4 regions of the Streptomyces sp. NPDC093071 genome follow, and region 4 is predicted to be linked to each of the others. Evidence: riboswitches for the same ligand, from Rfam matches in the RefSeq annotation. Region 4 holds a riboswitch; each other region holds the start of a gene.

Region 1 (3,179 bases), on a different contig from region 4:
GCCGAACGCAACATGTAGCCCCGGCCCCCGGCCCCCCGGCACCCGCTCCCGGCCCCGGCCCCCCGGGCCCTCGCCCCTAGCCCCCTCAGCCACCCCCGACCCCCGCCCCGTCCACCAGTCGGCCGTGCGGAGTCGCCGTTCGCCCGGGTGGCGGCCACCCTGGAAGGGCGCGGTACGGGGCCGCGGCCGGGCGGACCGGGCAGGAGAGAACAGGTGGGGCACCCCCTAGGAGCGGTGGGCCGAGGAAGGCGGGGCGGTGAGGGCCGTCCCCCGTACAACCGTGCCCGCTGGTTCCTCCGGACGCTGCCGCCGCTGATCATCCTGGGCGGTGTCCTCTTCGACGTGTCGACCCCCGCCCCGTACACCGCCTCGCCGATGCTCGCCGCCGCCCCGCTGGTCGCCGCGCCCTTCTTCCCCCTGATCACGACGCTCCTCACCGGGATCGCCGCCGTCCTCGCCTCGGTCGGGCTCTACCTCTTCAGCGACGACGTCACCCGGGCCCCGGCCGTCGCCGAGACCCTCACCGTGTTCACCGTCTCCGTGCTCGCCCTGCTCATCAACCGGGTGGTGCGCCGCAGCGGCGAACGGCTCGCCTCGGCGCGGGTGATCGCGGAGACCGCGCAGAAGGCGGTGCTGCCGACGCCCGCCGAGCGGATCGGCGGGCTCCGGTGCGCGGCCCGCTACGAGGCGGCGCAGGCGGACGCGTTCATCGGCGGCGACCTCTTCGCCGTGCAGGACACCCCGTACGGGGTGCGGCTCGTGGTCGGGGACGTACGGGGCAAGGGCCTGGACGCGGTCGAGGCCGTGGCCGTCGTCATCGGCGCCTTCCGGGAGGCGGCCGAGCAGGAGCGGACCCTGGAGGGCGTGGCGCGGCGGCTCGAACGGGCGCTGGACCGGGAGGGCACCCGCCGGGACAGCCTCGACGCCGTCGAGGGGTTCACCACCGCCGTCCTGGCCGAGGTCCCGCGCTCCGACGGCAGCGGGACCTTCGACGGCTTCGTACGGGTGGTCAACCGGGGGCACCCGTCCCCGCTGATGCTGTACGGCGACGGGCGGGTCGAGACGGTCGACCCGAGCCGGCCGGCGCTGCCCCTCGGCATGGGGGACCTGGCGTCGTGGCCGGACCGCGCCGAGGCCCGGCCGTACCCGCCGGGCACGACGCTGCTCTTCTACACCGACGGCCTCTCGGAGGCGCGGGACGCGTGGGGCGTCTTCTACGACCCGGCGGAGCGGCTGGCCGGGCGGATCTTCCCCGGTCCCGAGGAGGTGCTCGACGCGCTCGTGGACGACGTACGGCTCCACACGGGCGGCGGGGCGACGGACGACATGGCGCTGCTCGCACTGAGCCGCCCGGCGGCGGGGCAGCCCGAGCGGCGCCGGACGATGCCGGTGGTGCCGCCCGGCGGACCCCGTCACCGGCCGTCGGGCGGGCTCCGTCACCGGCTCCCCGGAGGATTCGGTCGGCGGCCGTCCGACGGCCCCGGTCACCAGGGGTAGTCGAGAGGTCTCCCTCCGATAACAATTGATGAACCGTCAGATTGCGGGGGTTTTGCGGCTCCGGGATCCGGCCTTGCTGAAGGGGGGTCAAGTCGGACCAATCCCTACCAATTCAATGAATGATCAAGGGGGACGGCTTGGAATCGGGACCCCCTGTCTATTAACGTTCGATAACGCAGCGCGGTCGTCCCAGCCGTCGCAAGAGACGGCACCGTGCGCACGCGCCGAATCCCGCAAGGGAACCGGGGAACCACCATTTGGGGTGAATCGAGCCCTTCGCACCCGTGCGACCGGGCCCGTAGGAGACCTTCCTGCTCCGAACCCGTCAGCTAACCCGGTAGGCGAGAAGGAAGGAAAGGAGCGCGCCTCCGTGGCGTCCAACACCCCTGCCCCCGAAGCCCCGTTCGATGCCTTCGGCGGCGGTGCGGCCCCCTCCGCCCCGGACACCGAGTGGAACCCCACCGAGGATTCCCTCCGCGCCCAGAACCGCTCCGGCGGCCGGCACCGGGTCGTCAAGCAGCGCTCCAACTTCGCCCGCTCCTCCACCGTCCTCGGCGTCGGCGTCATCGCGGCCGTCGGCGCGGGCGGCCTCGCCACCGCGCAGGAGAAGCCCCCGGTCGCGATATCGCTCCCGGACCTCCCCGACCTCAACCTGCCCGACGCCCACGACCTCCCCGGCGTCGGCGCGCTCCTGCCCGCGCAGGAAGAGCGGGAGACGGTCCCCGCGGACCGCGCCAACCCGAACCCGCTGACCTCCGCCACGTACACCACCGAGGCCGAGGACCGGGCCTCGCGGTCCGGGCAGGTCACGCGCGCGAGCCTGTCGACCGTGGACGCCCCGAGCACCGCCGACGCGGGCGAGGCCCTGCGCGCCCGCATCCTCCAGCAGGCCGAGCAGCAGCAGGCCTCCGCCGACGCCGCCGAGAAGGCCGCGGCGGAGAAGGCGGCCGCCGAGAAGGCCGCCGCCGAGGCGCAGGCCAAGGCCGACGCCGCCGAGAAGGCCGCGGCCGAGGCCAAGGCGAAGGCCGAAGCGGAGGCCAAGGCCAAGGCGGAGGCGGAAGCCAGGGCGAAGGCCGAGGCCGAGCGCCTCGCCAAGCTCGCCGCGAGCTACTCGATGCCCCTCTCCTCGTACTCCCTCACCGCCACCTACATGCAGTCCGGCTCGATGTGGTCCTCCGGCTACCACACGGGCCTCGACTTCGCCGCCCCCACCGGCACCCCGCTCAAGGCGGTCCACGGCGCCACGGTCAAGTCGGCGGGCTGGTCCGGCTCCTACGGCTACCGGATCGTCCTGGAGCTGGAGGACGGCACCGAGGTCTGGTACTGCCACCTCTCCTCCATGACGGTCTCCGCGGGCCAGACCGTGGGCACCGGCGAGACGATCGGCCGCGTCGGCGCCACCGGCAACGTCTCCGGCGCCCACCTCCACCTGGAGGTCCACCCCGGCGGCGGCGACGGCGTCGACCCGGCGGCCTGGCTGCGCTCCAAGGGCCTGACCGTCTGATCCCTTCCGCGCCCGCGCGGAATGCTCCATCCGCGCGGAATACGCCCGGCGGCGGGGACCGTTGTCCACCCCATGACTTCTCTCCGTACGCTGGGCACGTCCGATCTGCACGTCTTCCCGCTGGCCCTCGGCGGCAACGTCTTCGGCTGGACCGCCGACGAGGCGCAGTCCTTCGCCG
Region 2 (3,179 bases), on a different contig from region 4:
GTTCGAGCAGGGCCCGCATGTCGAGCAGGTCGGCCGCCTCCTGCTCGGTGGGCTCGGCGACGTGCGCGCCCGCGTGGCGGCGGGTGAGGACGAAGCCCTCGGACTCCAGGGTGCGCAGCGCCTCGCGGACCGGGACGCGGGAGACCCCGTACCGGCGGGCGAGCTGCTCCTCGGTCAGCCGGCTGCCCCGCTCGAAGACGCCGGAGACGATGTCGTCCCGGATCGCCGTGCATACCGAGTGCGCGGGAATGCGCATGTGTCCGACCTCCGCCTTGGTCCGCGCGAGACAATTCGAGCGGCGCCTGTTCTGCGCCTGATCCGCGACTCTATTGCAGCACACCGGAATTTCCGATGCCCCCATGGAATCCATGACCGCATTTTGGCCGACGAAAAGCCCCGGCTCAGTACGAGCCGGGGCTTTTGCGACGCGGAGGGCCCCCGGTGGTCAGGGGCGCGCGGGACGCCGGGTCAGACGGCGACGCCGCGGGCGCGGAGGTAGGAGACCGGGTTGATGTCCGAGCCGTAGTCGGCGCTCGTACGGGCCTCGAAGTGGAGGTGCGGGCCGGTCGAGTTGCCGGTCGAGCCCGAGACGCCGATCTGCTGGCCCGGCTCGACGGTCTGGCCGACGTACACCCCGATGGAGGAGAGGTGACCGTACTGGGTGTACGTGCCGTCGTTCATCCGGATCACGATGTTGTTGCCGTACGCGCCGCCCCAGCCGGCCTCGACGACGGTGCCGGAGCCGACGGAGACGACCCGGCTGCCGTAGGCGGCGTGGAAGTCGACGCCGGAGTGGCTGCCGGAGGACCAGAGCGAGCCGCCGGTCTGGTAGCCGGTGGAGACGTACGAGCCGGCGACGGGGAGCTGGAAGGAGTTCAGGCGGCGGCGCTCGGCCTCGCGGGCGGCGCGGGCCCGCTCCTCGCGGATCTCCTTGGCGCGGGCCTCGGCCTTGCGCTTCGCCTCGGCCTTGGCCTTCTCCTCGACGACGGCCTCGAAGGCCTGCCGGTCCTGGGCGTCGGCCTGGGCGTTGAGCCGGTCGACGAGGGAGTCCTCGGTGATCACCTGGGTGAGACCGGTGTCCTCGGGGGAGCGGTTGTCCGTGTCGGCGGCGAGCGCCGGGGAGGCCAGGGTTCCGATGACGCCGGTGGTGGCGAGCGTCGCCACGCCGGCGATGCCCGCGCCGCGGCGCGCCATCCGGCTCGACCCACGATGCTTCCCGGTGGCACGGGTGAACGCCATGAAGACGTTGTTCCTTTCCTTCCTTCTCGCCTACCGGGTTAGCTGACGGGTTCGGAGCAGGAAGGTCTCCTACGGGCCCCTCCGTACGGGACGAAGGCGTCCGATTCACCCCAGGGACTGCGTGCGGGTCCCCGGCTCCCCAGGCTCGCGCCTGACGGGGACTCGGCGATGACTGTCCGGTGCCGCGGGCGCGGCGGGTGCAACTGGCGAACAGCCGGACCGACGCTATGCGGAGCCCCAGTCGATCACCAACCGAACACGGCCTTTTGTAAGACATGCCACAGGGCAGATGATCACCCTTGCCGTCAATACGGACAATTCATCCGGTGGTTCACCGGTCGGCCCGCCGGGGCCCCTCTCCTCCGGGTGCGCGGAGGACCCCGACGTGACGGCTCGTCGGGGTCCTCCTTCCGCCCCGGCCGGTGGCGGTGGGCCTCCGGCCGGACGGGGTCGATCAGCCGCTGACGACGGTGACTTCACCGATCCCGAGCGCCCGCACCGGCTCCGCGATCCGCGCCGCGTCGCCCACCAGGACCGTGACGAGCCGGTCCACCGGGAAGGCGCTGACCACGGCCGCGGTCGCCTCGACGGTGCCGGTCTCGGCCAGGCGCGCGTACAGCTGGGCCTGGAAGTCGTCCGGGAGGTGCTGCTCGACCTGGTCGGCGAGCGTCCCGGCGACGGAGGCGGCCGTCTCGTACTTGAGCGGCGCCACCCCCACCAGGTTCTGCACGGCCGTCTCCCGCTCGGCGTCCGTGAGCCCCTCGGCGGCCAGGGTGCGCAGCACCTTCCAGAGGTCGTCCAGGGCCGGGCCCGTGTTGGGGGTGTCGACGGAGCCGCTGATGGCGAGCATCGCGGCGCCGTTCCCCTCGGCGTCCGAGCGGAGCACCTGCCCGAAGGCCCGCACTCCGTACGTGTAGCCCTTCTCCTCGCGCAGGACCCGGTCCAGGCGCGAGGTCAGGGTCCCGCCGAGGCAGTACGTGCCGAGGACCTGGGCCGGCCAGACGCGGGCGTGCCGGTCGGGGCCGATCCGGCCGATGAGCAGCTGGGTCTGGACGGCGCCGGGGCGGTCCACGATCACGACCCGGCCGGTGTCGTCGGCGGTGATCGGCGGCATCGGCAGCGGCTCGCCGGGCTCGCCGGTCCAGGCGCCGAGCGTCTCCGCGAGGACCTTCTCCAGGTCGACCCCGGTCAGGTCGCCGACGACCACGGCGGTGGCCGTGGCGGGCCGCACGTGCGCCTCGTAGAAGGCGCGGACCGCGGCGGCGTCGATCGCCCCGACGGTCTCCTCGGTGCCCTGGCGCGGCCGGGACATCCGGGAGTCGGCCGGGAACAGCTCCTTGGAGAGCTGCTTGGCGGCGCGCCGGGCCGGGCTGGCCGTCTCGTGCGGGATCTCGTCCAGGCGGTTGCGCACCAGGCGCTCGACCTCGGTGTCCAGGAACGCCGGGGCGATCAGGGCCTCGGAGAGCAGTCCGAGCGCCTTGGGCAGCCGGGAGACCGGGACCTCCAGGGAGACCCGTACGCCCGGGTGGTCGGCGTGCGCGTCGAGGGTGGCGCCGCAGCGCTCCAGCTCGGCCGCGAACTCCTCGGCGCCGTGCCGGTCGGTGCCCTCGGAGAGGGCGCGGGCCATGATGGTGGCCACGCCGTCGAGACCGGCGGGCTCGGCGTCCAGCGGGGCCGGCAGGAAGACCTCCACGGCCACGACCTGCTGGCCGGGGCGGTGACTGGTGAGGACGGTCAGGCCGTTCTCCAGGGTGCCGCGGTCGGGGGCCGGGAAGGCCCAGGGGCGGGCGGTGCCCGGCGCCGGCTGCGGGTGGAAGTCCATGCTCGTCAAAGACGCGGCAGTGTCGGTCACCGGTCCGCCCCCTCTTCCTCGTCGCTCTCGCTCTGTTCGGTGGCCACCGGCTCGTAGACCAGGACCGCGCGGTTGTCCGGGCGCAGCC
Region 3 (3,179 bases), on a different contig from region 4:
GCCGCTGTACGACGTGTTCGCGGGCGGGGTCCTGGAGCGGATCCCCGCCGCGCCGCCCGCTACAGGGGCATGAGGTCCCCGAGGGGCATCAGGTCGGGGCGCTTGGCCTCGACGTGGTCCCCGGAGCTCTCGCCGCGCAGCCGGCGCCCGATCCAGGGGACGAGGTACTCCCGCGCCCACTGGATGTTGTCGCGGCGGACCTCCAGGGAGCCGCGCGGCGGGACCGGCGGCCACGCCTGGTCGGGGTCGGCGGGCACCGGCAGGCCGAGGACCTGGGCGGCGCGCAGGGCGACCCGGGTGTGTCCCTCGGGCGAGAGGTGCAGCCGGTCGCCGTCCCAGGCCCGCCGGTCCTGGACGGACTTCAGCGACCACAGGTCGAGGACCGGGCAGCCGTGGCGGTCCGCGATGGCCCGGACGTGCGCGGTGTAGGTGGCGATCTTGCCGCGCAGGTGCCGGAGCACGGGGACGTCGCGGGTGTCGAAGCCGGTGGTCACCATGACGGTCCCGACGGCGGAGGTGAGTTCGGCGACGGCGCGCTCGAAGCGCTCGGCGACGTCGTCCGGGTCGGTGCCGGGACGGATGATGTCGTTGCCGCCCGCGCAGAAGGTCACCAGGTCGGGGGCGAGTTCCTTCGCCCGGGGGACCTGTTCCGCCACGATCTGGTCGAGGAGGCGCCCGCGTACGGCCAGGTTGGCGTAGCGGAAGGCGTCGTGCTCCGGCAGCTGGTCGGCGAGCAGGACCGCGAAGCGGTCCGCCCAGCCGACGTACGTCCCGTCGGGGCCGGGGTCTCCGACGCCCTCGGTGAAGCTGTCACCGATCGCCGCGTACGACCCGAATGCGTTCTTGTCTCTTGATCTCGAATCGTCTGCCACGGGGGCACATCCTTCCCTTTCGCGTGTGACCTACGCGACCGTAAGGAGGGGTTGACGACGGGTGACATATGCCACCGATAAAGATTCGCCCAAGTCGGAATAGGCCGACGGCCCGGCACGGAATGTGCCGGGCCGTCGGAAAGGGTGTCCCCTGCGGTGCGTCAGACGGAGACGCCGTGCTGGCGCAGGTAGGCCAGCGGGTCGACGTCCGAGCCGTAGTTCGGCGTGGTGCGGATCTCGAAGTGCAGGTGCGGGCCGGTGGAGTTGCCGGTGGAACCGGAGAGGCCGATCTGCTGCCCGCCGCTGACGCTCTGCCCGGCCGAGACCGAGAGGGAGGAGAGGTGGGCGTACTGCGAGTAGTTGCCGTCCGCGTGCTGGATGACGACCTCGTTGCCGTACGAGCCGCTCCAGCCGGCGGAGACGACCGTGCCGGCGCCGACGGCGCGGACGGTGGTGCCGGAGGAGGCGATGAAGTCGACGCCGGTGTGGTAGCCGGAGGACCACATGGAGCCGGAGGCGCGGTACGGGGTGGAGAAGCCGCCGGTGACGGGGGCGACCCAGCCGGACGAGGAGGCGGTGGAGCCGGTGGAGCTCTCGGCGGCCTTCGGGGCGGCGGTGGTGGCCGGAGCGGCGGCGCGGCGGCTCTCGCCGCGGGAGGCGCGGGGGGCGTCATCGCCGTTCTTGCCGGACTCCTGGGCGCCGGGCGCGCTCTTCGGGCCGGCGGGGGCGGAGCCCTTGGCACCGATGGTGAGCTTCATGCCGGGCAGGATGAGGGAGGGGTCCGCGCCGATGGTCCGGCGGTTGTCCTCGTACACCTTCTGCCAGCCGCCCTCCAGGTGGTGGTCGGCGGCGATCTTCGACAGGTAGTCGCCGGGGACGACGGAGTACGTCCGGGGGCCGGTCGTCGCGGCGGGCTTCGCCGGGGCGGCCTTCGCCGCGACGGCGTGCGCGGTGACGGCGGACTGGACGGAGGCGGTGGCCGGGGCGGCCTGCTCGGCGGCGTGGGCCCCGGTGGCGCCGAGGAGCGGGAGGGCGACGACGGCGCCTCCCGTACCGGCGGCGGCGAATCCGCGGGTGAGGGGGTTGCTCTTGGGACGGCGGTGCTTACCCTTCGCGGGCATGGCGAATCCTCTCCGGCGCCTGCGAGGTGAGCTGTCGGGTTCGGACTGGAGATGTCCGGCCGCGCTCTCGCGCGGCTTCACCCCGAGCCGTCCTGCATCGCGGGACCGGCGTACTTCCTGGGTCCCCCGCTCCTGCCACGCATGGGATGGGTGGAATTCCGGGCGGTGGCAGGATTAGGCGGTCCGTCCGGATTGACCGTGACGCTAGACGAGCGGGGTCGGCGCGAACAAGCCGCTGTTTTGTCCCGGCATTCCGCCCTAGATCGTTCCCCCGGGATTCCGGTCACCCTCCGTGGATGACGGTCCTTCGACTCCCTTTTCCCGTAAGGGGATTGCGGCGGACCTCCGGCCACGATCCGTCACTTCTATGACCCTGCTCACGCGCCGAAACCCATCTCATCCGTAAACAGGGCGCGTTATATCCAACGTGCCAATTCGGACAGATTGCCCATTCCCGTCCGAGGGGATGCGCCGGGTCCTTCCCGTCTGGATGATTGCCCCAGGAACCGATTTCTCGTCGGGCACCCGAACGCCGACTCTCCAGGAGCATCCGTGACGCAGCAGCTGCCGCAGGTCCCGCCCATCGAAGCCGCCGAGCCCGAGCTGGCGGAGGTCCGCAACTTCCGGGACGTGGGCGGCCTGCCGACGACGGACGGGCGGGCGGTCCGCCCCGGCCGGCTCTTCCGCAGCGGCCACCTCGCCCACGCGACCGAGAGCGACGCCGCCTTCCTCGCCGGCCTCGGGCTGCACACGGTCTTCGACTTCCGCAACGAGGCCGACCGGCGGATCGAGGGCCCGGACGTCGAGCTGCCCGGCGTACGGAACGTGAACATACCCCTCAACGACCCGGCCGACGGCAAGGAGTTCTGGAAGCTGGTGCGCGACGGCAACACCGCGCAGCTGCGGGAGATCCTCGGCGAGGGCAAGGCCGCGGCCCGAATGTCCGATTCGTACCGGCGGATGGTGGTCGAGCGGACGGCGGAGCACAGCCGGATCCTGCACTCCATGGCGGAGGAGAGCGTCCCGGCCCTGATGCACTGCGCGGCGGGCAAGGACCGGGCCGGGCTCGCCGTCGCGATCACCCTGCTCGCCGTCGGGGTCGAGCGGACGGCGATCGAGGCGGACTACGTGAAGTCGAACGAGCCGCACCGCCGCTACAAGGTGCGCCGCAGCTCCACCGCCCCGG
Region 4 (3,179 bases):
TTCGGCGCGAGTACGGGAGCGGCGGCCGCGCTGTGGGCGGCGGGCGACCCCGCGTCCCTCGTCGCCGCCGTCGTCTCGCGCGGCGGCAGGCCGGACCTCGCGGCCGACCGCCTGGCCGGGGTGCGGGCCCCGACCCTCCTGGTGGTGGGCGGCGACGACCCGCTGGTCCTGGACCTCAACCGGCGGGCCGGGGCGCTGCTGCGCTGCGAGAACCGGCTGGCCGTGGTGGAGGGGGCCACCCACCTCTTCGAGGAGCCCGGTGCCCTGGAGGAGGTGGCGGAGCTCGCCACCTCCTGGTTCACCGGACACTTCCGGCGTCAGGGCACCGGTGCGCCCCGTTGACGACGGTCAGTACGCCCCGTTGACGTTGTCGATGGAGCCGTAGCGGTCGGCCGCGTAGTTGCAGGCGGCGGTGATGTTGGCGACCGGGTCGTACAGGTCCATCGACGTGCCGGGCACGTGGTAGGCCAGGAAGGTCGGCTCGATGACCTGGAGGAGGCCCTTCGAGGGGGTGCCGTTGACGGCGTTGATGTCCCAGTTGTTGATGGCCTGCGGGTTTCCGGAGGACTCGCGCATGATGTTGCGGTGGATGCCCTCGTAGGAACCGGGGATGCCGTGCTGGGCCATGATGTCCAGCGACTGCCGGATCCAGCCGTCGAGGTTGTCGGCGTACTGGGTGGCGGCGACCGGAGCGGCGGCCGGAGCGGCGGCAGCGGCCGGGGCGGCGGCGGAGGCTCCCGTGGCGCTGCCGGTGGACGGGGCGGTCGCGCGGCGCTCGGAGCGGCTCGCCCGGTCGGTCGTGCTGGACTTCTCCGCCTTCGCGGTGACCTTGCGCTCGGCCTTTCGCTCCGCCTTCTCCTGCGTCTTCGCCTGAGAGGGGACGGCCTTGGCGGAACCCCGATGAATCGTCAGTTCCAGACCGGGGTGGATGAGTGACGGATTGTCACCCACGGCGCTCTGGTTGGCGCGGTAAAGGCTCTTCCAGCCTCCCTGAATTCCCTTCTTGTGGGCGATCAGGGAAAGCGAGTCACCGCTCACGACGGTGTAGGTGCGCGCGGTCGCCGGGGCGGCCGGGGCCTTGGCGGCGACCGGGGCGGCGGGGGCGGCGAAGGTCTTGGCGGCGATCTCCGGGGCGCCGGCGGCGGGCGCGGCGCCGGCCGTGGCGGGGGCGATCAGGGGCAGGGACAGCGCGGCTCCACCGGTGCCGACCAGTGCGAGACCACGGGAGACGCGGCTGCGGCGGGGGCGGCGGTGCTTACCGTGTGCAGGCATGACGGATTCCTCTCCGGCGCCTACGAGGTGAGCTGTCGGGTTCGGACGGGAGATGTCCGGCCGCGCGCACGCGGCTGCACCCCGAGCCGTTCCGGATCACCGGACCGGCGTATTCGTGGGTCCCCCGCTCCTGCCGTCGGGTGAAAAGGGAGGTTTCCGAGCGGTGGCAGGATTAGGCGTTCCGCTCGAATGGGGGTGACCGTAGGCCAGTAATGCGGCGAATAACAAGAGGATCAGAGCGGCGGCACGGGTAAAAGGATCACCGAATTCGGGGAATTCAAGATCGGTCGGCCCGGAAAGGCGCCGAACTTCCTTGTGCGGTACGGGGCGGGAGAGGTCGGCGCCGTGCGGCGGGCCGTGCGGAGTGAGTCGCGTCACCCGGTGGGTTATGTCCGAATATGCGATGTAATTCCATTGATGGGTAAATAGGGCGAAAAACTGTCGAGTGGGGTTTTCGGGGTCGATGGGTCGTCTTGGGTGGCATCCGGTGCCACTCAAGGGCAAAGCGCGCAAAGCCGACATTCCTGTCGAAGGATGGAGTGCCCGACCCAGGAGCCGCCCGATGCCCCCCGCCGCCCCCCAGCTCACCCCCGACACCCTCGACCGCGAGGCCGCCGCCCTCTACGAGAGCGCCGTCTGGCAGCGGATCGTCACCGACTGGACCGCCCCGGAACCGCTCGCACCCGCCCCGGAACCGCTCGCACTCGCCCCCGAACCGCTCGCGCTAGCCCCCGGGTCGCCTGCGCCCGCCCCGCAGCCCCTCGCGCCCGCCCCCGGGTCGCCGTCGCCGGGGGAGGGGCGGGACTGGCGGGACCTGCTGAGCGTGCCCGTGGACCGGCTCGTAGCCGAGGCGCTCGACGCGCTCCCGGCGCCGGCCCCCGTCGAGCGCCGCCTCCCCGGCCGGATCGGAGCCGTACTGCCGGACCGCCTGCACGCCTGGCGCCGCATCGGCGGGGTCGAGCTGCGCCCCTCGGTCCACCTCGGCTACGCGCGTCTGGTGCTGACCGAGTGGGGCTGGCAGAACGCCCCGTACAAGCTGCGCGACAGGCGCGGGGCCCGCTGTGTCTGCGGGGCGCTCCTCGCCGCCCACCGCCTCGGCTACGGCGGTGCGGACACCATGAACGAGGCGGCCGCCTGGATCATGACCGAGCTGCGGTCGCGGGGATGGCGGGACCTCATCGGCCCCTGGAACCGGGCCCCGGGGCGCACGGCCGGCGACGCGCTCGCCCTCCTCGACGCCACGGCCCGCCGCGCCGCGCACGCAGGCCGCTGACGCCCGGGGCCCGGGACACGGGGAAACCGCGCCCGGGCCGCCGGACTCAGCCGCTGACGCTCGGCGCCCCGGTCTCGATGTGGCCGGTGTACCGGCGCGACCAGGTCCCGTCGACGCCGGTGGTGATCGTGAAGTCGTACCAGCCCCGGTGGTACGCGACGGCGTTGAAGAAGTCCTCGGTGGCGGAGCCCGCCGGCACCGTGTACGTCCACGGCCCGTCCGTCCGGTAGGCATTGGAGCGGATCGTGAAGGTGACGGGCCCGGCGGAGGCGTTGGTCATCCTGAGCCAGAGGGCCGTCTTCCCGGTCCCCGGCTCGGTCGCGAACCGGGCCGCCACTTCGACGTCCTTGCCCGCCTTGGAGGCGTCGCCGATGAACCGGCGCAGGAACCGGTTGGGTCCCATCATCGAGATGTCGTACTTCCCGGACCCCGAGCCCGTGCCGATGTTGAAGAAGTCGGAGGCCGTGCCCCCGGGGTCCACGGTGTACTGCCAGGCGGCCGTGTCGCGGTGCTGGTGCGGGTGGATCGAGAAGTGCGCGGCCCGCCTGGCCTCCGTCCCCCGGTTCGTCATCGAGAACCAGGCCAGGATCTTGCCGCCGGAGCCGAACTCGAAGCGGTCCAGGTTGCCGTTCAC

The links. Region 4 has a riboswitch for cyclic di-AMP ahead of ACIQD7_RS25610 (transglycosylase SLT domain-containing protein). Riboswitches for the same ligand answer to the same signal wherever they lie in the genome.
Region 1: linked by a shared signal. The riboswitch ahead of ACIQD7_RS20835 (M23 family metallopeptidase) and the one ahead of ACIQD7_RS25610 (transglycosylase SLT domain-containing protein) in region 4 are both predicted to bind cyclic di-AMP.
Region 2: linked by a shared signal. The riboswitch ahead of ACIQD7_RS05055 (M23 family metallopeptidase) and the one ahead of ACIQD7_RS25610 (transglycosylase SLT domain-containing protein) in region 4 are both predicted to bind cyclic di-AMP.
Region 3: linked by a shared signal. The riboswitch ahead of ACIQD7_RS01915 (peptidoglycan DD-metalloendopeptidase family protein) and the one ahead of ACIQD7_RS25610 (transglycosylase SLT domain-containing protein) in region 4 are both predicted to bind cyclic di-AMP.

What each region holds. Positions count from the first base shown of each region.
Region 1 is NZ_JBIVPH010000005.1:22,055-25,233, reverse strand. It holds gene ACIQD7_RS20845 (MerR family transcriptional regulator) at 1-18, shown strand, start outside; gene ACIQD7_RS20840 (PP2C family protein-serine/threonine phosphatase) at 214-1,497, shown strand; cyclic di-AMP (ydaO/yuaA leader) riboswitch at 1,710-1,856, shown strand; gene ACIQD7_RS20835 (M23 family metallopeptidase) at 1,868-3,001, shown strand; gene ACIQD7_RS20830 (aldo/keto reductase) at 3,074-3,179, shown strand, end outside.
Region 2 is NZ_JBIVPH010000001.1:1,205,595-1,208,773, forward strand. It holds gene ACIQD7_RS05050 (GntR family transcriptional regulator) at 1-256, opposite strand, end outside; gene ACIQD7_RS05055 (M23 family metallopeptidase) at 469-1,239, opposite strand; cyclic di-AMP (ydaO/yuaA leader) riboswitch at 1,252-1,417, opposite strand; gene ACIQD7_RS05060 (M16 family metallopeptidase) at 1,694-3,061, opposite strand; gene ACIQD7_RS05065 (M16 family metallopeptidase) at 3,088-3,179, opposite strand, start outside.
Region 3 is NZ_JBIVPH010000001.1:476,382-479,560, forward strand. It holds gene ACIQD7_RS01905 (STM4011 family radical SAM protein) at 1-73, shown strand, start outside; gene ACIQD7_RS01910 (SGNH/GDSL hydrolase family protein) at 60-872, opposite strand; gene ACIQD7_RS01915 (peptidoglycan DD-metalloendopeptidase family protein) at 1,034-1,993, opposite strand; cyclic di-AMP (ydaO/yuaA leader) riboswitch at 1,997-2,156, opposite strand; gene ACIQD7_RS01920 (tyrosine-protein phosphatase) at 2,546-3,179, shown strand, end outside.
Region 4 is NZ_JBIVPH010000007.1:238,427-241,605, forward strand. It holds gene ACIQD7_RS25605 (phosphoribosyltransferase family protein) at 1-342, shown strand, start outside; gene ACIQD7_RS25610 (transglycosylase SLT domain-containing protein) at 349-1,272, opposite strand; cyclic di-AMP (ydaO/yuaA leader) riboswitch at 1,277-1,461, opposite strand; gene ACIQD7_RS25615 (hypothetical protein) at 1,835-2,545, shown strand; gene ACIQD7_RS25620 (phosphocholine-specific phospholipase C) at 2,592-3,179, opposite strand, start outside.